Regions from separate parts of the Sinorhizobium sojae CCBAU 05684 genome, predicted to be linked through region 2. Evidence: predicted binding sites of a transcription regulator. Region 2 holds the regulator's gene; each other region holds the start of a gene.
The links. The regulator LexA, encoded in region 2, represses DNA repair genes until DNA is damaged. The targets are predictions, from matches to a motif close to TGTTCNNNNTGTGTTCNG.
Positions count from the first base shown of each region.

Region 1: SJ05684_RS17595 (YifB family Mg chelatase-like AAA ATPase) is a predicted target of LexA. The motif match lies at 2,648-2,665, and genes of this name have one in related genera.
Region 3: parE (DNA topoisomerase IV subunit B) is a predicted target of LexA. The motif match lies at 2,801-2,818, and genes of this name have one in related genera.
Region 4: SJ05684_RS02135 (PA0069 family radical SAM protein) is a predicted target of LexA. The motif match lies at 2,494-2,511, and genes of this name have one in related genera.

Region 1 is NZ_CP023067.1:3,640,800-3,646,299, forward strand. Features, by position in the region: gene SJ05684_RS17575 (YraN family protein) at 1-17, shown strand, start outside; gene SJ05684_RS17585 (endonuclease) at 158-1,483, shown strand; gene gshB (glutathione synthase) at 1,646-2,593, shown strand; gene SJ05684_RS17595 (YifB family Mg chelatase-like AAA ATPase) at 2,749-4,281, shown strand; gene cysK (cysteine synthase A) at 4,554-5,500, opposite strand, start outside.
Region 2 is NZ_CP023067.1:1,447,770-1,453,269, reverse strand. Features, by position in the region: gene SJ05684_RS07260 (D-alanyl-D-alanine carboxypeptidase family protein) at 1-994, opposite strand, end outside; gene SJ05684_RS07255 (septal ring lytic transglycosylase RlpA family protein) at 1,052-2,092, opposite strand; tRNA gene SJ05684_RS07250 (tRNA-Ser) at 2,381-2,470, shown strand; tRNA gene SJ05684_RS07245 (tRNA-Ala) at 2,557-2,632, shown strand; gene SJ05684_RS29970 (hypothetical protein) at 2,849-3,016, shown strand; gene lexA (transcriptional repressor LexA) at 3,197-3,907, shown strand; tRNA gene SJ05684_RS07230 (tRNA-Cys) at 4,417-4,490, shown strand; gene SJ05684_RS07220 (YrbL family protein) at 5,010-5,500, shown strand, end outside.
Region 3 is NZ_CP023067.1:1,225,870-1,231,369, forward strand. Features, by position in the region: gene SJ05684_RS06095 (GNAT family N-acetyltransferase) at 41-511, shown strand; gene parE (DNA topoisomerase IV subunit B) at 575-2,635, opposite strand; gene SJ05684_RS06105 (alpha/beta fold hydrolase) at 2,896-3,816, shown strand; gene SJ05684_RS06110 (FAD-binding oxidoreductase) at 3,845-5,167, shown strand; gene SJ05684_RS06115 (YceI family protein) at 5,174-5,500, opposite strand, start outside.
Region 4 is NZ_CP023067.1:444,653-450,152, forward strand. Features, by position in the region: gene rnhB (ribonuclease HII) at 305-955, opposite strand; gene SJ05684_RS02135 (PA0069 family radical SAM protein) at 1,273-2,430, opposite strand; gene SJ05684_RS02140 (glycosyltransferase family protein) at 2,602-3,135, shown strand; gene moaB (molybdenum cofactor biosynthesis protein B) at 3,425-3,967, opposite strand; gene SJ05684_RS02150 (4-(cytidine 5'-diphospho)-2-C-methyl-D-erythritol kinase) at 3,974-4,885, opposite strand; gene SJ05684_RS02155 (tetratricopeptide repeat protein) at 4,890-5,500, opposite strand, start outside.

The DNA.
Region 1 (5,500 bases), 1.5 Mb from region 2:
TGGCCGATGCGTTTTGAGGGGGCGTTTTTGACCGATCGGGCAAAAATGTAATCGCTCCGTCACGGAAGCATTACCTGCTGTCATCGAAGACCACTAGTCCAATGCCGACCGCAACCACGGTGGAGAGGACAGGGGAAATGATCAAGAGAGCGGTCGATTGCATGTCGGCACCCATGCGATCGAGCTCGGCTATCCGGCGTCCGCGCGGGGCCCGGTGACTGTCGGCTTCAGGGCAGAGGACCTGCGCTCTGTGGAGATCGGCGAGGAGGCGCTCGTCTTCCGCGTCGACTGTGTCGAGAAACTGGGAGCGAAGCGCCTTGTTCACGGTATGGTCGAGGATCAGGTACTGAGGGAGGCGCCGCTTGCAGACGAGCTCGCGATCACCATATCCACCGAACGACTGAATTTTTCTCGGCGGAACGGCAAGCGGCTCGATCGCAAAGCGGCGGGCGCCGCGCCTGCCCGCCGAGAAACCGTCAATCCGGAGCCCATTGTGATCGAAGAGACCGTATCGACGCTCGCCATTCCCTCGCAGCAGTGCCGCGACGACGTGGCCCGCATGGAGCGCAGCATAGCCACCCATGACGCGGCCATGGCAGACGTAGCAGCGATGAACAGGATCGAGGTCGGCGGAATCGCTGCTTCGGACGGACCGCTGGCCTTTCCCTTTACTGTCGCCGCCTGGAACCTCGAGCGCTGCCTCTTTCCGCAAGAAAGCGCCGGGCATCTCCGTGCGGCCGGCGCATCGCTGGTCATGCTTTCCGAAATGGATAACGGCATGGCCCGGACGGGCCAGCGCCACACGACGGCCGACGTCGCGACGATGCTCGGCATGCAATATGCCTATGGGATCGAGTTCCTTGAACTCGGGTTGGGATCGGATACGGAGCGCGATTTCTGCAAGGACGACGCCAACGAAAAGGGCTTCCACGGCAATGCGTTGCTGACTTCCGTTCCCCTCCGCCGGCCTTTCCTTGAACGGCTCTGGGGCGAGCGCCTGTGGTTCACGGATACCGACCAGCCGCGGCTTGGCGAGCGTATCGCCGTCGGCGCCGTCATCGAGACCGAGGCGGGACCCTTCGTCGCCGTCTCCACCCATCTCGAAAGCGCAACGACCGCCGCCTATCGCGAGCGGCAGGTGAAGGAATTGGTGGAGCGCCTGGATGCGGCCTTTCCGGCGCTTCCCATGCTCATCGGCGGCGATCTCAACACCGGCAATCATATCGGCGGCGATTTCGAGGCGGAGGGGCTTTTCGCGATGAGCGCCGCGCGCGGCTTCACCCGCCATGGCGGCCCGATCGACCAGATGACGACGCGGCCCAGCCTGATCACGCGCTGGCCGAAGCGGGCAATGAAGCTCGACTGGTTTCTCGCGCGCGGCATGAGGATCGGTGAAAGCCGCATCATTCCCTCGCTCGACGCGTCCGGTCGTCCCTTGTCCGATCACGACCTCATCACCTGCGTCGTCGAGGGTTTCGAATGACCTGTCGTCTCCTTGCCTGGGCGCCTTGCGCGTTCTACATGTTGCGGGCTCTGTGGCGCCTTGGGAGCAAGGCCGCCGCAGCACTTTGAACTGCTGTATAATTCCGCCCGCAGCGATCTCGCATAAGGCCGATGCGGTCAGGGACCAACCAGGAACGGTAAGATGACAAGAATCGTCAATGTCGGGGTCCAGATGGACCATGTCTCGGGCATCACCATTGCGGGCGATTCGACCTTTGCGATGAGCCTCGAGGCGCAAAGCCGCGGCTATCGGCTGTTCCACTATACGCCCGACAGGCTGTCGCTGCGCGACGGCAAGGTCTATGCGACGGCGCAGCAGATGACGCTGCGCGATGTGAAGGGCGATCACTTCACGCTCGGCGAGCCGGAGCGGATCGATCTTTCGGACATGGACGTCATCCTGCTTCGCCAGGATCCGCCCTTCGACATGGCCTATATCACCTCGACGCATCTGCTCGAGCGCCTGCATCCGAAGACGCTCGTCGTCAACGATCCGGCCTGGGTGCGCAACTCGCCGGAGAAGATTTTCGTCACCGAGTTTCCCGACCTGATGCCGAAGACACTGATCACCCGCGACCCGGGTGAGATCGCTCGCTTCCGCCAGGAGATGGGCGACATCATCCTGAAGCCACTCTACGGCAATGGCGGCGCCGGCGTCTTTCATTCCGCGCGCGACGACCGCAATCTCTCCTCGCTACTCGAAATGTTCAGTCAGATGTTTCGCGAACCCTTCATCGCCCAGGAATACCTCCCGCAGGTCAGGAAGGGCGACAAGCGCATCCTGCTCGTCGACGGCGAGCCGGTCGGCGCGATCAACCGCGTGCCAGCCGAGCACGACGCCCGCTCGAATATGCATGTGGGCGGACGCGCCGAGGCGACGGAATTGACCTCCCGCGAGCGGGAAATCTGCGCCCGCATCGGCCCGGCGCTGAAAGAGCGCGGCTTCGTCTTCGTCGGTATCGACGTGATCGGCGACTACATGACCGAGATCAACGTCACCTCGCCGACCGGAATCCGTGAGGTAAAACGCTTCGGCGGCGCCGATGTCGCCAGCCTGCTCTGGGACGCGATCGAGAGGAAGCGCCGCTGATTGGCTGCCTCGCGCGCGTCGCGCCCCTGGCGACGCCCGGGATATTGTTGCGTTTGTTCTATTATTGTTCTTGTTTTTGAGCGCGTGCCGTGCAAGATTGATGCGCGTACCGGCGGCGGTTGTGGCGGTGGGAGCACGCCGGACAAGGGGATATCATGGTCGCGCGCGTCAGCACGGTGGCATTTCAGGGGATCGAGGGCGTTCCGGTCGACGTTCAGGTGATGGTCGCACCGGGAAAGGTCGGCATGCAAATCGTCGGCCTGCCGGACAAGGCCGTCGCCGAAAGTCGCGAGCGTGTGCAGGCGGCGCTTCACGCATCCGGCCTGGCGCTGCCAGCCAAGCGGGTGACCGTCAATCTGGCGCCGGCGGACCTGCCGAAGGAGGGCAGTCACTTCGATCTTGCGATCGCGCTCGGCCTGATGGCGGCGCTGGGGGCGATTCCGGTTGATGCGCTTTCCGGCTATGTTGTCATCGGCGAACTCAACCTCGACGGCACGATCGCGCCCGTCGCCGGTGCACTACCGGCGGCGATCGGCGCCAATGCGCTCGGCAAGGGGCTGATCTGCCCTGCCGAAAGCGGCCCGGAAGCGGCCTGGGCCGGGTCGGATATCGACATCCTCGCACCGCGAAGCCTGATCGCCATAGCCAACCATTTCCGCGGCACGCAGGTCATCTCCCGTCCGGAACCCTCCGTGCGGGCGACGGCCGCCAATCTGCCGGATCTCGCCGACATCAAGGGCCAGGAAAGCGCCAAGCGGGCGCTGGAAGTCGCTGCCGCCGGCAATCATAATCTCCTGATGGTCGGCCCACCCGGTTCCGGAAAGTCGATGCTTGCGGCACGCCTTCCTTCGATCCTGCCGCCGCTCTCGCCTGCCGAACTGCTCGAAGTCTCGATGATCCATTCGATCGCCGGGCAATTGCCGGGCGGCAAGCTCTCCGATCGGCGGCCGTTCCGCGCGCCGCACCATTCGGCCACCATGGCAGCCTTGATCGGTGGCGGGATCAGGGCAAAGCCCGGCGAGGCGTCGCTCGCCCATCACGGCGTTTTGTTTCTCGACGAATTTCCGGAATTCTCGCCGCAGGTCCTCGACGCGTTGCGCCAGCCGCTCGAAACGGCGGAATGCGTGATCGCCCGCGCCAATCACCGCGTCAGCTATCCGGCCGCGATCCAACTCGTCGCGGCCATGAACCCCTGCCGCTGCGGCATGGCCGGAGAGCCGGGCCATACTTGCGCCCGCGGTCCGCGCTGCATGGCCGATTACCAGGCGCGGGTCTCCGGACCGATGATGGACCGGATCGACATCCGCATCGACGTGCCGGCTGTCAGCGCCGCCGACCTGATCCGCCCGGGCACCGCCGAGGCGAGCGCCACTGTCGCAGGCCGGGTTGCCCGCGCCCGTGAACTGCAGAGGGAGCGCTTCACCGACCTTGGCCATCCGCAACTGACGAGTAATGCCCGCTCATCGACGGCGATGATCGAGAAGATCGCCGAGCCGGATGCGGCGGGCCTGCAACTCCTCAGAGATGCGGCGGAAAAAATGAAGTTTTCTGCCCGCGGCTACCATCGCGTCTTGAAGGTCGCTCGCACGCTTGCCGACCTCGACGGCGCGCCGACGGTCGGCCGCATCCACCTCGCCGAGGCGATCTCCTACCGCGTCGCCGGCGAGCGGCTGCCGGCGGCGGCCTAGCGCCCCGAAATCGAGATTTTTGGAAAGTTCGATGCGCAGATCAAGAGATACAGCAGCGACCTTTGCGCGTCTGAAAAGACGCGCAGCACTGTAGCGGTGCAGCCACTCTTGGCGCTTCGACAGCCCAAGTGTGCGTAAAAGTTGACGCGCGAGATTCGCGGTCTTCATCGCACAGCGGGATTGCCGTTGATGGTTGCGGCATAACGAAAGAAGGGCGCCCGTCGGCGCCCTTGCAAATCATTGGAAGTAAGTCATCGGAAAGCAGGCTCGACCTACGCTCCCAACCCTTCGAACAGCACCGTCGAGAGATAGCGTTCGGCGAAAGACGGGATGATGACGACGATGGTCTTGCCGGCGTTCTCTTCGCGCTGCCCGACTTCGATCGCCGCCTGCAACGCCGCACCGGCGGAGATGCCGACCGGCACGCCTTCGAGTCTCGCGACCAGGCGCGCGGCCTCTACCGCTTCGCCCGCGTTGACGGTGATCACCTCGTCGTAGATCGATGTGTCGAGGATCGACGGCGCGAAGCCGGCGCCGATGCCCTGAATCTTGTGCGGTCCGGGCGCGCCGCCGGAAAGGACCGGCGATTCTTCGGGCTCCACCGCGATTACCTGGACTGACGGTTTGCGTGCCTTCAACACCTGGCCGGCACCGGTTATCGTGCCGCCGGTGCCGATGCCGGACACGAGGATATCGACCGCGCCCTCGGTGTCGTTCCAAATTTCCTCGGCCGTCGTCCTGCGGTGGATTTCTGGGTTGGCCGGGTTTTCGAACTGCTGCGGGATGATCGCATCGGGTAGCGTTTCGACCAGTTCCTGCGCCTTGGCGATGGCCCCCTTCATGCCCTTGGCGCCCTCCGTCAGCACCAGTTCCGCACCAAGCAGCGCCAGCATTTTGCGCCGTTCGACCGACATCGTCTCCGGCATGGTGAGGATCAGCTTGTAGCCCTTGGCGGCCGCAACGAAGGCAAGCGCGATGCCGGTATTGCCGGAGGTCGGCTCGATGAGCGTCGTGCGCCCCGGGGCAATCCTGCCCTGAGCCTCGAGCGATTCCACCATGGCGACGCCGATCCGATCCTTGACTGAGGCGATCGGGTTGAAGAATTCGAGCTTGGCGAGCAGATTCGCCTTGACGCCCTTCTCCCCGGCAAGCTTGTCCAGCCGGATGATCGGCGTGTCGCCGATCGTTTCGGTGATCGAGGAATAGATGCGGCCGCGGC
Region 2 (5,500 bases):
CGCTGAGCGGCCACCTATAGACGATGCGGGCGGTCAGCCGCTCCGGATTGTTGACCGGCAGCAGCACGTCCACCGGCCCGCCGGCGACAAGCGCGACACGGGAGGCCGTCCCACCATAGACGCTCGCTTCTCCGATCGCTTCGCCACCGGCAAAGATCCGCCGCTTCTCGAAGTTCGTCATTGCCCATTCGAGGACGCGGCGGCTCTCTTCGATTCTCTCCTTTTCGCTCTCAAGCCCGCCCATTGCGAGATAGACACGGCGATCGCCGCGCTGCATCGAAGCGGCGACCGAGAAGCCGAAACCTTCCGCAAATCCCGTCGCGAGCCCATCGACGCCGACATTGGCGGCGATCAGGGGGTTCTTGTTGCGCTGGAAGATGCCGTTCCACTCGAAATCAGGCTGGGAATAGAGGCGGTAGTAGCGCGGATGCGCCTCATGCAAATGCCGCGAGAGGGTGACGAGTTCCCGCATGGTGATCTTGTTTCCGGGATCCGGGAGTCCGGTCGCGTTCTTGAACGTCGCGACCGGCATGCCGAGCTCGCGAGCCCGCTCCGTCATCCGTTCGGCAAAGGCCGTCTCGCTGCCCGCCATTCCCTCGGCAAGGATAATGCAGGCGTCGTTCGCCAGTTGGACAATTGCACCTTGCATGAGATCCGCAACCGGAACCTCCGACTTGATCGCGGCAAACATGGTCGCGGTGCCGGAAGGCGCGCCGCCCGTGCGCCAGGCATGTTCCGAAACTTCGAAGGTCGTGTGCGGCGTCAGTTCACCTCTGTCCAAGGCCTCGAAGACCAGCTCCATCGTCATGAGCTTGGCAAGGGATGCCGGCGGCACGGGCTCGTTCTCGCCGCGCGCAAAAAGCACGGTGCCGGTCTCGGCATCAACCAGATAGATCTGCTTCGCCTTCGTGTTGAAGGCAGGCGCCTGCGCCGCCGCCTCCCCTGCGACGACCGCCGCAAGAACACCCACGATCGCCAGCCACATCATGCGCATGAGAAACTCCGGTTTCTTCACGGGCATAGCAGTGCGGCCACCCCTATTCAACCGGCGTCAATCGGGCAGAGCCCCCCGGTTCTGCCGCTTCGCATAGGCAAGAATGGACTCGGGCGTCAGCGGGTTCGGATCGGCCATGATCGCCTCGAATGGCGAAGCCCTGTCGCTGACCCGGACTTCGACATAGGCGGCGGCATAGGCCATGCTGCCGTCCGGAAGCGGGATCCACTCCGGGCGTTCGGAGGGGACCGGCCCGATCTCCGGCAGAATCATGAACTCGGCGAGCGCGGCTGAAGCCGGGGAAGCCGCAGCCGGTGCCGCGAGCGCGTTCATCGGCGTCGTTTCGCCAAGCGTCGGTTTCGCCGGAATCGTCAGGGTGCCAAGGTCCCGCGCCTGGTCGCGCAGCGGCTCGTTCGAAGCCACCATGACCCCCGTGGCGATCTGCCCTTCCGGCGCAACGCCCGGACTGCGATCGCCCTTGGTGACGTAGGACGCCATGAGATAGGGCATGTCGTTGCCCTCGAGCGGAGCCCGGCCGACATATTGCACGCGCACCTTGGCGCTTCCCTTGCGCTTGATATCGAGCAGGTCGGCGGTCTTGGAGGAAACATCGATGATCCGGCCATATTCATAGGGCCCGCGATCGTTCACACGCACGATGACCGATGTACCGTTCTCCAGATTGGTGACGCGAGCATAGCTCGGCAAAGGGAAGGTCGGGTGCGCCGCGGAAAGGTGATACTTGTCGTAGACCTCGCCATTCGCGGTCAACCGGCCATGAAAGGCCGAGCCGTACCAGGAAGCCATGCCGGTCTTGTTGTAACCCGGCTCCTCCTTCGGCTTATACCACTTGCCCTTGACCTGGTAGGCCTTGCCGACCTGGAAGCGCCCGCCGCCCTTCGGCATATTGCGCCCGGTCGCGACCCGTGGGCTCGCTTTGACGCCATAGACGGATTCGGCGAAATATTCCTTGCTCCTCGACTTGCTCTTCTTGACGCTGGACGTGGAGCCGCAGGCCGCCAGCGTAGCGCAAAGCAGTGGAATTGCAGCGAGGCGCAATCCCCTCGCAAGGCAGGCCGCATTTCTATGAGATATCATCTGTCCCACAAGGTCATTCGCAAATTCGTGGCAGAACGGTCCGCATGTCACCCCCGCGGATCTTTCGGCGTCCCGAAAAGGGACAATCGAGCAATGATGACAACATCAAGGCAAAAATACGAATTCTAGGTGAGATCGCGCCGGATTTTGCTCGTTATGGTTTACGAATGGTGAACGCGAGGCCGGTGGAATGTGGGTGCCGAGCAGCAGAGGTCCAAGAAATAATTCGTGCGGACGCCTCGCTTAAATCTTGCAACGAACCGCACTTCGCGCAATAACGCGCTGCCCGGATGGGTGGCCGAGCGGTTTAAGGCACCGGTCTTGAAAACCGGCGTAGGTGAGAGCCTACCGTGGGTTCGAATCCCACCCCATCCGCCACCTGAACCCGTCCGAACCAGAGCCCGCCGACGCAGTCGAACGGACTGGCGCGGGCTGTCGAATTCTTCTATATAGTTTGGGCCCGTGGGGTCGTAGCTCAGTTGGGAGAGCGCCGCAATCGCACTGCGGAGGTCGAGGGTTCGACTCCCTTCGACTCCACCATTCTTCCCTTTTGTCCGCCGCGCAGAAGCGCAACGGCCCTGATCAGGCCGCTCACGCAACAGGTGTTTACGCCGAGGCGCATCGCCCCAAGTCGTTTACCAGGATGGCTAAATGAGGATTTCGGCCATCGACGCTCCCTTGCCATCGCCAGCGAATTGAGGGACAGTTAAGGTCTGCAGTTTCGCATCTCGGCAACTCCCGCGAGTGGAGAAAAACATGCCCTCTAAAACTCTGATGGCGGTTGCAGCATTGGCGCTCCTGGCACTTTCGGGATGCGCCACGACCGGCGCTACGGGCAATACGACCTACACGCAATGGCACGGCCCCTACCCTGAGCCTGACTTCGACGTGCTCAGCCCCGGAGGTCTGCGTCTCGCCTATTGATCGGGCGCCACTTGAACGCCGTCGTCGCCGGACAGCCCAATGGCTCATCGGCGCCGGCACAGCGATGTCGGCCAAATATTCAGCCTGGCAAAGTTCACGGAATTTTAGGCACTTGCGGAACACAAATGGAACGGATAGTGTCTGTTCTTGATTTGTTTCGCGATTCTGGAGTGACGCGCCATGCTGACCCGCAAGCAACAGGAATTGCTTCTCTTCATTCATGAACGAATGAAGGAATCGGGAGTCCCGCCGTCCTTCGATGAAATGAAAGACGCGCTCGATCTTGCATCGAAGTCGGGCATCCACCGATTGATCACCGCGCTCGAGGAGCGCGGCTTCATTCGCCGGCTGCCCAATCGGGCCCGCGCGCTTGAAGTTATCAAGTTGCCGGAAGCTTATACGGCTCCGGCGCAGCCAAGGCGCGGCTTTTCGCCAAGCGTCATCGAGGGCAGTCTGGGCAAGACGCCTGCCGCGCCCAAGGCCGAGCCGCCGCCGGCCGAAACGGCATCGATTGCGGTTCCCGTCATGGGGCGGATCGCCGCCGGCGTTCCGATTTCAGCGATTCAGAACAATACGCACGAGGTTTCCGTACCGATCGACATGATCGGCAGCGGCGAACATTACGCCTTGGAGATCAAGGGCGACTCGATGATCGAGGCCGGCATCCTCGATGGCGACACCGTGATCATCCGCAACGCGAGCACGGCCAGCCCGGGCGATATCGTCGTGGCGCTGATCGACGATGAGGAAGCGACATTGAAGCGCTTCCGCCGGAAAGGTGCGTCGATTGCGCTCGAAGCGGCGAACCCGGCCTACGAGACCCGGATATTCGGACCGGACCGGGTGAAAATCCAGGGTAAACTCGTCGGGCTGATACGACGGTACCACTAGCGCATCGCCCCGAGATCGGCCCCGCTTTTCGGAAAGCACGAGCGCAGATTCAAAGAGCTAACAGTGTCCTTTGTGCGTCCTGAGGGACGCACAGCGCCGGAGATAATTTTGCGGTCGGACGAATTTTGGTTCGCACAATCGGCGCAAATTAACAGAGCGATACCGGCGGGTTCGGGGGCATTCCGCTCTTTGCTGCCGACCCTGTCCGGATTTCGATCGCTGCCCTGATGTGGGAAACTGCCGGGTACTGCATGTCGCCTTGAAATCGATCTCGATTTAAGGACAAATGCATGCAGCAATTCAAAATGCTACAGCCCGTTCGCGCCGCCGTCTCACTGTTTTTGCCGCGTTTTGGTGGGGCATCACCTATTCATCGGCAATCCGGCGGCTTCGCCAACGTCCTTCAAGAATGCGCCGAGACGAGGGGTGCGTTTTTCGGAAATTGCCTCTTGCGGTTCATCTCGAATGATTCTAAACGCTGGCCACGACTTGATATTTCTTGTCGGTGAGGCCTCGTGGCGGAGTGGTGACGCAGAGGACTGCAAATCCTTGTACCCCGGTTCAATTCCGGGCGAGGCCTCCAACAATTCCCCCCTGATGATCGTGATTTGATGGCGCCGATGAGCGCCGCCATGTTTTCACAAGTGGACTGAGAGCGTCCTCCTACAGAGTGTATGCTTTGCGGCGACGACCACTTGCCTAGCGCCCCGAAAATCGGAGCCGATCCTCGGAAAGCTCGATGCGCAGATTCAAAGAGTTCCAGCGACCTTTGCGCGTCTGAAAAGACGCGCGGCGCTGTAGCGGAACGTCGATTCCGTTTTGGCCGGACCAGCGACTGCTCCGGCGAAAACGGCTTCTATCTGTTTCGAGGGAGCATCCGCTTCCGAAACAACCGCCAGCCGTTAGAGCATTTTGCGGTCAGCTGAAATCATCTGACGCACCGGCAGCCTCTCGTGCCCGAGTGGCTCCTCACCGGGCGCTTGGTCGAACACAACCATACAGTCACGTTCTCAATAAATTCACCCACAAGGTTGGATTTTCCTTGATTTTCCTCCACTGACACTATTTCGTTACAAAACGGTCGCATTCCGAGGGGGAGGAAATGTTCGACGGCAAGATCTCCCTTTCCGACTGGCACCAATGCGCAGTCGGGCACCAGCGGTGTGTTTTCGAGCACGACCTATACCCGAACATTCTGATCAAGGTTCTCAGAACCAGGGGCAAGGGCGGCGAGCGCCAATCGACGCGGATGCTCCGCTTCTTCGATCGGTTCAAGCGGTTCGGCGCCTACCGCACTTTTCGACGCGAGGTCGACGAGTTCATTGAACAGGCCCGAAAGTTCACCCTGGCCGATACAGCCGATCTCCCCATCCCCGGAGTGCTGGGCTTCGTTCAGACCGAACACGGTCTCGGTCTCGTGGTCGAGAAGATCACTATGGCAGACGGACAGTTGGCCCCGACCTTGCGCGACCTGGCGCTGGCGGGGCGGTTGACGGCAAGGCACCTGGCGATGATCGAAGAGCTTTTCGATCGCTTTCGCAGGCTTCACATCGTGCTGATGGATTGCAATGCCGGCAACTTCGTCGTGACGGA
Region 3 (5,500 bases), 220 kb from region 2:
TCGCCGGCATGCAGCGCCGAAAGAAGAGGTCAGGATCTGAATGCCATCCATAACCGTTAGCGAAGAGCCGCCACGCCAGCCCGGTATCATCCGTCTGCTCGAACTCTCCGATGTCTATCTCGCCTCGCTTTATCCGGCGGAAAGCAATCACCTGGTCGATATCTCGGCGCTGGAGGAGCCGACCGTGGCCTTCTACGTCGCGCGTCGCGCCGGAGAGATCGTCGGCTGCTGCGCGCTGGTAGAAGCCGGCGACGGCACGGCGGAGATCAAGCGCATGTTTGTCGATCCGCAGGCGAGGGGGTTGAAGATCGGTAAGTGGCTTCTTTCGGCGATCGAGGAAAAGGCGGAGAAGCTTGGCCTGGCAGCGATCCGCCTCGAAACAGGCATCCACCAGCCGGAAGCGATCGGGCTTTATCGGGTGGCCGGATACGTGGAGCGCCCGGCCTTCGGCAGCTATCTTCCCGATCCGTTGAGTTTGTTCATGGAGAAGCGGGTAGGCGGCATTGTGTGAGGCATCCCTCCGCAGCTGCTGCGGAGGGCGGGCAGGCCGGATGAGGGGCAATGTCGGCTACGCTCAAATATCCAGATTGTCTGCAAAGACCGCCCGTTCCTGAATAAAGCGGAAGCGAGCGTCGGCCTTGGTGCCCATCAGGCTATCGACGGCCTCGCGCGTGCCTTCGAAGTCGACATCATCGATCTCGACCTTGAGCAGGGTGCGGTTGGCCGGGTCCATGGTCGTTTCCTTGAGCTGCGCCGGCAGCATTTCGCCGAGGCCCTTGAAGCGTCCGATCTCGACCTTGCCGCGGCCGTTGAATTCCGTCCGCATCAGTTCCTCACGATGCGCGTCGTCACGGGCATAGAGCGTCTTCGATCCCTGGCTTAGCCGATAGAGCGGCGGCACGGCGAGGTAGAGGTGACCGCCGCGGATGAGTTCCGGCATCTCCTGATAGAAGAAGGTGATCAGCAGGGAGGCGATGTGAGCGCCGTCGACGTCGGCGTCGGTCATGATGATGACGCGCTCGTAGCGTAGATCCTCTTCGCGGTATTTCGAGCGGGTGCCGCAGCCGAGCGCCTGGACGAGATCGCCGATCTGCTGATTCGCGCCGAGCTTCTCGCGGCCGGCACTCGCGACGTTCAGGATCTTGCCGCGCAGCGGCAGGATCGCCTGGTTGGCACGGTTGCGCGCCTGCTTGGCCGAACCGCCGGCCGAATCGCCTTCGACGATGAAGAGTTCCGCGCCTTCCGCCGTGTTCTGCGCGCAATCGGCAAGTTTTCCCGGAAGCCGCAGCTTGCGCACTGCCGTCTTGCGGCTGACTTCCTTTTCCTTGCGCCGGCGAACGCGCTCCTCGGCGCGCTCGACGACCCAGTCGAGGAGCTTGGCCGCTTCCGCCGGATTGTCGGCGAGATAGTGGTCGAAGGGGTCGCGCAGCGCGTTTTCGACAATGCGTTGCGCCTCGACGGTCGCGAGCTTGTCCTTCGTCTGGCCGACGAATTCCGGTTCGCGGATGAAAACCGAGAGCATGCCGGCAGCCGATATCATGACGTCATCGGTGGTGATGATCGCCGCACGCTTATTCTGCGTGAGCTCCGCGTAGTTCTTGAGGCCCTTGGTCAGGGCGATGCGCAGACCCGCCTCGTGCGTCCCGCCCTCCGGCGTCGGGATCGTGTTGCAGTAGGAATGAATCTGCTGGTCGCCGCCATACCAGGTGACGGCCCACTCGAGCGAGCCGTGGCCGCCCGGCCGTTCCGACTTGCCGGCGAAGATCTCGCGCGTGACGGTGAATTCCTTGCCGAGGGTGGCGGCGAGATAATCCTTGAGTCCTCCCGGAAAATGGAACACGGCCCTCTCTGGAATTTCGGAGCCTTCCGGCAGGAGCGAGGGATCGCAGGACCAGCGGATTTCAACGCCGCCGAAAAGATATGCCTTGGAGCGGGCCATCCGGAAGAGCCGCGCCGGTTCGAAACGGGCGTGCGGACCGAAGATCTGCGGGTCGGGATGAAACCGGACTTTCGTGCCGCGGCGATTGTGCACGTCGCCGAGGTCTTCGAGCCCCCCCTGGGGAATGCCGCGGGAGAAGCGCTGGCGATAGAGCCTGCGATTGCGTGCGACCTCGACTTCGAGCGAGTCCGACAGCGCATTCACGACGGAGACGCCGACGCCGTGCAGACCGCCGGAGGTCTCATAGGCCTTGCCGTCGAACTTGCCGCCGGCGTGCAGCACCGTCATGACGACTTCCAGGGTCGACTTGTTCGGGAATTTCGGGTGGTTCTCGACCGGAATGCCGCGGCCATTGTCCGTGACCGTCAGAAAGCCGTTGGCATCGAGATGGACCTCGATGAAGTTGGCATGGCCGGCGACGGCCTCGTCCATCGAGTTGTCGATCACCTCTGCAAAGAGGTGATGCAGCGCCTTCTCGTCCGTCCCGCCAATATACATGCCCGGGCGCCGGCGCACCGGTTCGAGCCCTTCCAGGACCTCAATCGCCGACGCATCGTAGTCGCTGCCGTCGCTGCTCCGCGGGACGGGGCGCGGGGGCTCGCTGCCGGCGGCAGGCGTCACAGACTTGCTCGGCGCGGCATCGGCCGGCTTCGGCTGTTGGGGCATGGCGGAGAAAAGGTCGCTGCTGTCGTCCATGGATCGGTTCAAATCGTTCCTGTCGTCTCGTGTCGGCTGCATGTCCTGTCCTCAAATCGGATGCGATCCAGAAAGACATGCTGCAGGCCATAGCAAGAGCTCGGCGCTGCCGCCATCCTCGCCGCGCGAATCACCCTCGAATTCTGCCAGAGTCTTGTGCAATGCGCGAACAAAAGGCGAATATCCTCTGCTGCGAAAGGGAGAGAAACGCGAAAACGCGGCGAATTTGCCGGCTGCACTGTTGCGTGCCGGCAGCGCCGATGGCAAGGCATGGGCCGAACAAGGGAGCCCGCCGGGTATCTATGTCCACAATTGTTTTGTCCCTGCGATGGTCGATCGCGGCCCTTTTCTTCCTCAGCCTTGCCACGGCCGCGGGTGCTGCGGCGCTGCGGCCCTTCAAGGATGACCTGTTCGCCTATCGCAGAGTGCTCCGGCAGGAGGACGGCGGCGATTTCCGGATCGTCGATTATCAGGAAGTGCGCGATATCAACCGGCGGGACCAGGTTCCGGAGCGCCGTGTCAAGCAGGCCTATGTGTCCCTGGGCGTGAGGCGGGCGCAGGTGAACGCGACGCTCACTCTCGGCGATCGCTCCCTCGACGTCACCCGCATCGGCCCCGAGGGCGGCGCGGCTTTCACGGTGATCTTCATTCACGGCCGCGGCGGTGACCGGCGCCTCGGCGCCAATGATTTCTCCTTCGGCGGCAACTTCAATCGCCTCAAGAATCTCGCGCTAGCCAATGGTGGCACCTACTATGCCCCGAGCCTGCGCAGCTTCGACGCGGCAGGCGTGGCGGATGTCGCAGCGCTGGTCCGCTTTGCTTCCGTGCGTTCCGGCGGGCGACCGGTCGTGCTCTCCTGCGCGTCGATGGGCAGCTTCATCTGCTGGGGTCTCGCGCGGGACGCGGCGGCAGGAGCCGCGCTCGGTGGCATGATGATCATGGGCGGCGCCGCGGATCCGGATTTCCAGAAGAGCGCCGGCTTCAAGGCCGGCCTCCCGATCTATTTCAGCCACGGCAGCCGCGACAACGTCTATGCGGCCGAAGCGCAGGTCGCGTTCTATCGCTCGCTAAAGGCCAAAGGCCATCCGACGCGTTTCGTCCTGTTCGAAACGGGATCGCACGGGACGCCCGTGCGCATGACCGACTGGCGCGATGCGTTGAACTGGATTTTGGATCGCTAGCCGTGCTGTCGCTGGAGCCGATGCGTCGATGAGCCTCAATGGGTTTGAAAGCTGGCAATGGCCCGCTCCGGCAAGTGCGCGAGTGATCTCGCCGGACGACTATGAGGAGCGCCTCGGCGCGCTGGAGCCGTTGGCCTACCTGCCGGTCGGCAAGTCTTTGAGCTATGGCGACAGCTGCCGCAACAGCTTGGGAACGCTGATCGACAGTGTTCGGCACAACCGTATTCTGTCCTTCGATCCCGGGACAGGCGTGATTGCCTGCGAGGCCGGCGCGGCACTGCATGAGGTTCTCGCCAGGGCAATCCCGCATCGCTTCTTTCTGCCTGTGACGCCGCGTACCGGTCTCGTCACGGTCGGCGGTGCCGTCGCCAACGACATTCACGGCGAAAACCACCATGCTCGCGGGACTTTCGGACATCACGTCCGCCGCCTGACCCTGATGCGCTCTGACGGCGAGCGACTGACCTGTTCAGCCGTCGAGAATGCCGAGATTTTCGCGGCGACGATCGGCGGCCTTGGCCTGACCGGCTTCATCCTCGATGTCGAGCTGAGGCTGATGAAGGTGCCGTCGCCGCATGTGCAGCAACACATCAGCCGATTCGATGATCTCGACGAGGGCTTTCTGCTCCTCGACCGTGCCTGTGAGGAGCATGAATATGCCGTCGCCTGGATAGACCAGCTGTCCACCGGTCGCCGCGCGGGCAGGGGCATTCTCTGGGCGGCCGATCATGCGGACAGCTCCTGCGAGCTTCCGGACATTCCCAAGCGGCCCAGGCTTTCGGTGCCCTATGCGCCGCCCTTCAACCTCTTGAACACGGCCGCGTTGCGTGTCTTCAACGAATATCGATTTCGCAAGGTACCGCCGCATGAAGCGGTCTCGACCGAGAAATGGAACTCCTATTTCCACCCGCTCGATCGGTATACGGCTTGGCATCGGCTCTACGGACGACGCGGTCCTTGTCAGCACCAGAGCGTCGTTCCCGTCGAGAAAGCCAGGGAGACGACCTTTCGACTGCTGGAAACCGCACGGCGGGCGGGGCATGCCTCCTTCCAGACGGGATTGCATCGTTTCGGCGAACATGCCGCGCGAGGATTGCTTTCCTTCGCGCGGCCAGGCTTCAGCCTGACCTTGGATTTTTCCAATCAAGGTGAGGCGACCGTGAAACTGCTCGATGAACTCGACCGGATCGTCCTGGATGCTGGCGGCGTGGTCAATCCGGCAAAGGATTTCCGCATGAAGCCCGAGATTTTCGAGGCTTCGTTCCCGGCGTGGAAGACGCTAGAGGCCTTGCGCGACCCGGCGATAATTTCGGATTTCTGGCGGCGCACGGCGCTTGCGTCGAAGCGCTGAGTGCGATCAGCGCCTTACGCCCCTGATGTTCATGTCGAACCGCACCACGTTGGAATAGATGGGTGTTCCGACGTCCATTCCATAGGGGGCGCGGCGGATATTGCCGCGGATGGTGAAGACGATCGAACGCCTGTCCCAATCCGTCAGCCTGACGGCGAAACGCTCCGTGCGCGTCTTGCCGCGGGCGGTGAGTGCGCCCTCGACGGTTGCCGTACCGCGGCCGGTCTGCGCGACTCTGGTCGAGCGGAAGGTCACCGTCTGGAAGTTCGCCGTGTCGAAAACGGCGCTGGAGCGAAGGAAATTCTCGATCCGCCGTTCCCGTGCCCTCACACT
Region 4 (5,500 bases), 1.0 Mb from region 2:
TCGGGGCGGTCTGCGTGGGCTGGTTCATTTCCACCGCAAAGATTGGAATTATGCTTCCTCGGCCGCGTGACGCCGACGGCGCGCCAGCTGCTTGCCGAACGGGCTGGGCTTAACCGGACGATCCGGCAGATCGCGGCTGGCGATGACGCCGGTTGAACATTAGTCCGCTTCCGCAAGCCAGTGCCGGTGATACCTTCCCCCGCAGCGAATCTGCATTGCCGTCGACTTATAGCGGATTGAGGATCTTCTTGCCGCCGCTCTTAAAAGTCTTCGCTTTATGGAGTCCTGCCGTAAGCGATCGCCCTCAGACCTGCCGGAAGGGGCGGAAGGTCATGCGGTGCAGCGAGCATGGGCCATGGCTGTCGATCGCGGTGCGATGCTTCGCCGTTGCATAGCCGGCATGCAGGGCAAAGCCATAGGCAGGAAAGGTCGCATCGGCGCGCGCCATCATGCGGTCGCGCGTAACCTTCGCGACGATTGATGCGGCAGCGATCGAAACGGAGCGGGAATCGCCTTTGACGATCGCCTTTGCGTGACAGGAAAGCCCCTGAGGCACATCGCGCCCATCGATCAGGACGAAGCGCGTCGCTGTCGCCAGACCGCAAATCGCCCGGCGCATGGCGTCGAGGCTGGCCTTGAGGATATCGGTGGCATCGATGTGCCTCGCCGAAGAGGACGCGATTGAGACCGTGGCCGTGGCCATGATCCGGTCGAACAACGCTTCGCGTTGCTCGGCGCTCAGGAGCTTGCTGTCGTTGAGACCGTCGGGGACCGCATCGGGATCGAGGATGACTGCGGCAGCGACCACCGGACCCGCGAGCGGCCCGCGGCCGACCTCATCGGCACCGGCAACGGGCCAGAAGCCGTCCCGCTTTGCCGCCAGTTCGAGAGCGAAATCCGGGACCACCGGATGGAGAGGAAAAAGAGGGGAATCGGGCGGTTTGCGACGTGACATGCGGGGGACCCTCGCATATCCGCCCGATTCCCTTCAAGCCCCCCGGCACGAGTGCGGCGGTGACCGGGAGGAAAACCAGCGTCATCCTGAGGCGGGAGGACGCCGGAGCTGAAATCCTGTCTGCGCTCACGGCGACATGCGTCCCACCGGACGCGGTTATGTCGCTCTAACCACCTACTGCATGTCTCCGTGAATTGACCTCGATTTGAGGACAAAGACATTGATCTTGCGCGTCCGATAAGCTGGGCGGCGAAGCGGCGCCCGCGTGAGAGCTGCCGTCCGTTGCCGCCTCGGTGCCCCGGAGATGCGCGGCGACCTCAAAGCAGCGACAATTGCATGCCCATTCCGAGTGGGGGCACGAAGAGATCGTTGCGCAGCTGGCGGCGCGTGAGATTGAGGCCAAGCCGCTTGGCGGCGAGTTCGAAGCGCCGGCCGATCTGCCAGGCATAGGGGCCGGCGCCCTTCATCCGCTTGCCGAACTCCGCGTCATAGTCCTTGCCGCCGCGCATCGAGCGGATCAGCGACATCACGTGCCTGTAGCGATCAGGATAATTTCTCAACAGCCAGTCCCGAAACAGTGGGCTCACCTCCAGCGGCAGGCGCAGGAGCACATAGCTGGCCTCGGCAGCGCCGGCCGCCTTGGACGCGTCCAGTACGCGTTCGATTTCGTGGTCGTTCAAGGCGGGAATGACCGGCGCAACCAGGACAGCCGTTGGAATACCGGCCTCGGATACCGCGCGCATCGCCTCAAGTCTTTTGGCCGGCGTCGAGGCCCTGGGCTCCATAGTGCGTGCAAGCTTCCGGTCGAGGGTGGTCACCGAAATGCCGACACGCGCGAGACCCTTTTCCGCCATCGGTGCAAGCAGATCGATGTCGCGCGTCACCATGGCCGATTTGGTAACAATCATCACCGGGTGGTTGGCCGCCTGGAGCACTTCGAGTATTTGGCGCATTATGCGCCATTCCTTTTCGATCGGCTGATAGGGATCGGTATTGGTGCCTATCGCGATCGGCCGCAACTTGTAATCCGGCCGCGCCAGCTCTCGCTCCAGCAGGCGCGGGGCGTCCGGCTTGGCGAACAGCCTGGATTCGAAGTCGACGCCCGCAGAGAGACCCATATAGGAATGGGTGGGCCGCGCGAAGCAATAGATGCAGCCATGCTCGCAGCCGCGATAAGGATTTACTGAGCGGTCGAAAGGGATGTCGGGGGATTCGTTGCGGGTGATGACCGACCGGGGCTTCTCGATCTGGACCTCCGTTATGAAGGGCGGCAGATCCTTGATGGTCTGCCAGCCGTCGTCGAAGGTTTCACGGGTTACGGGCTCGAAACGCCCTGACATGTTGAGGCCGGCGCCGCGCCCGCGGCGGCGATCGACATCGATCCTGATGCCGCTTCCGGTCGCAATGGAGTCGGCGATCTCGGCGCTGTTGCCCGGCGCAAACGCGCCCTGCCTGAGTTGAGACAGTTCGTTCATGGAAATCTCCTCGAACCGATTGGCGACTCTGTTCCGTTCTGATTATTTTCCTAGCGCAGGTAATGGAACAAAGCAAGAACAAAATTATTCGGTCGCGCAATCGGAGCGAGGCGATTGGCTTTGCCCCTGTAATCTTGTGGTATTTTCCTCTGCAATACGCTAGGAACGGCCATGCTGACGATCATTATGGAAACGCGGGACAGCGAAGCGGAGCTAGCGCAAACGCTTTCCGCCCTTGTAACGGGTGCCGTGGAAGGGCTCGTCAGCGACGTCATTATTCTCGATCACGGTTCCAAGGACGGCTCGATGCATGTCGCCGACGCCGCCGGCTGTCGCTTCTGCCTCGACTGGGACCTCGTCGATGTCCTGCGCTCGGCACGTGGCGAGTGGCTGATGCTGCTCGAGCCGGGCGCCCGCCCTCTTGGCCGCTGGGTCGACGAGCTCCTCGAATATGTCTCGCTCAACAAGGCCCCGGCGCGCTTTTCTCCATCGAGAGTGCACAAGCGGCCTCTGCTCAGCCGCCTGTCGAGGAGGGCGCCTCCGCTCGAGGCTGGGTTCTTGATGCGCAAGCTCGACGCCGTCGCAATGGCGCGTGCCGATATGCGGTTGAGCGATATCGCCAATGCGCGTTCGGTGTGCAAGCTTGGGACCGAACTCGTTCCGGCCTGGGTTGCGCAAAGCCACCGGATGGCGGAGCGCGCCTGAATCGGGCCGGTAAAAAGCCGGGCCAACACGGAATAGGGGTGTGCCTTTCGGCACCCCCGAGTCAACGCTTAAATCATCTTTTTCGCGAAATGTCTTTGCCATGCACGCCCCTTTCCAAATGGCATGCATGTTGTATGTCTCCTGTTTCCCAACATATCCGGGAAAGAGGCGTCGTCGCATTCGTTCAAAGCGGAGAGTCGCTGCCTGCTGCGGCCGCTTCGCTCGAAGCTAACGGGAAAAATGTAGCGGCTCTTTCCGCCGGCGGCTGTTCCAAAGGGAACAGGCCTCCTCAGCTGCGCTTCAGGTGCTCGTCGAGCCGTGGCATGATCTCGACGAAATTGCATGGCATGTGCCGGTAATCGAGCTGCTGTTTTAGGATTCCATCCCATGCATCCTTGCAGGCCCCGGGCGAGCCGGGAAGCACGAAGACAAAAGTCGCGTTGGCAACCCCGCCGGTTGCTCGAGACTGGACCGTCGATGTGCCGATCTTGTCATAGGAGATGCGGTGGAAGACCTCGGAAAAGCCGTCCATGCGCTTTTCGAAGAGCGGCTCCAGCGCCTCCGGTGTCACGTCGCGACCGGTGAAGCCTGTGCCGCCGGTGGTAATGACGACGTCGATTTCGGGGTCGAGCGTCCAGGCTTTCACCTGGTCGAAGATCTTCTGCCGCTCGTCCGGGACGATTGCGCGCGCTTTGAGGAGATGACCCGCTTCGCGGATCCGCGCCTCGAGCGTATCGCCGGACTTGTCGTCCGCGCGTGTGCGCGTGTCGGAGACGGTCAGGACGGCGATGCCGACGGGAATGAAGCGGCGAGTCTCGTCGATGCCCGGCATCTGGCCTTATCCTCTTTTTCCGGCGGTGCGGCTGGCTAGAACGTACCACCCCGTATGAGCGGCGGAAATACGCCGTGCAGCCGCAGCCGCCGCTTCGTCGCTGCTGAACAGGCCGAAGCAGGTGGCGCCCGAACCGGACATGCGCACGAGGTCTGCGCCCGCCGCGCTCAGGGCGTCGGACACGTGTTCGATCGCAGGTTCCAGGGTCCGCGCCGGCGGTTCCAGGTCGTTACGCATGCCGGCCAGAGCGCTCAGCCACTCCTCGGTCGTTTCAATGCCTTGCGGTAGCGCCAGCGGTGGGTTCGCCTTTCTGGCAAGCATGCTGAAGATCATCGGCGTTGACACGGCGACGAGCGGGTTGGCGAGCACGATGGAGAAGGACGGCAGATCGGCGAGCGGGGTGATCACTTCGCCGATTCCCTTTGCCAGAAGTGCCCGGCCTTCCAGACACATCGGCACGTCGGCACCGAGCTCGAGGGCGAGCTCATTCAGCCTCTCGGGCTTGATGCTGGCATTCCAGAGCGCAAGCAGCCCCTTGAGCGCCGCTGCGGCGTCTGCCGAGCCCCCGCCAATGCCGGAGGCGATAGGTACGTTTTTTTCGAGATGTAGATGAACCGGGCCAGCGGCTGCTCCTCGCCCGGCAAGTTCCCGGCGCAGGAGATCGCGTGCGCGAAGGACCAGATTGCCATCACGGTCATGAGCCGAGGTCGGCAAATCCAGCGAGAAGCGGCCCGAGACCGTGAAGCGGTCAGTCTCCGCCGGCGCCAAGCCCACTCGGTCGCCGTGATCGGCGAAGGTGACCAGACTTTCGAGTAGGTGGTGGCCGTCGGCACGCTGGCCGACGACATGCAGCGCCAGATTGATTTTGGCCGGCGCCGCACAGTTCAGTGCGAAGCCGGAGAGGTCGCCAGCCCGCATTCTATCAAGATTTCTTGTCCGATGCGGCGGTTTCCGCGGCGCCCTTTTTCGGCAGGGTCTCCTTGGCATCCGCCGCGGCCGGAACGTTCTGCTCGAGCAGCGGCAGTCCGTTTTCGATCTTTGCCTTGATCTTCGGGATTTCCGCTTCCTCAGGCTCCAACTCCAGCGCCTGGTTCCATTGGAACACCGCCTCGAGCTTGCGTCCGACCCGCCAATAGGCGTCGCCGAGGTGATCGTTGATCGTCGGATCTCCGGCCATCAGCTCCGCCGCACGCTCGAGCTCGTCCACCGCCTCGTCGAAGCGGTTCATGCGGAAATAGGCCCAGCCGAGCGAATCGACAATGTAACCGTCGTCGGGCTTGAGCTCGACCGCCTTGCGGATCATCTCCAAGCCCTCTTCGAGGTTGATGTTCATGTCGACCCAGGAGTAGCCGAGATAGTTCAGAACCTGCGGCTGGTCGGGATTGAGCTCCAGAGCCTTGCGGAAATTCGGCTCTGCCTTCTCCCAGAGCTTCTGGCGCTCGTAAGCAATTCCGCGCTGGAAGAAGACGGTCCAGTCGCTGCGGTTCGGAACCGGCCCGATCGCCTCGACCGCGCGGTCGTAAAGCTCGCCCA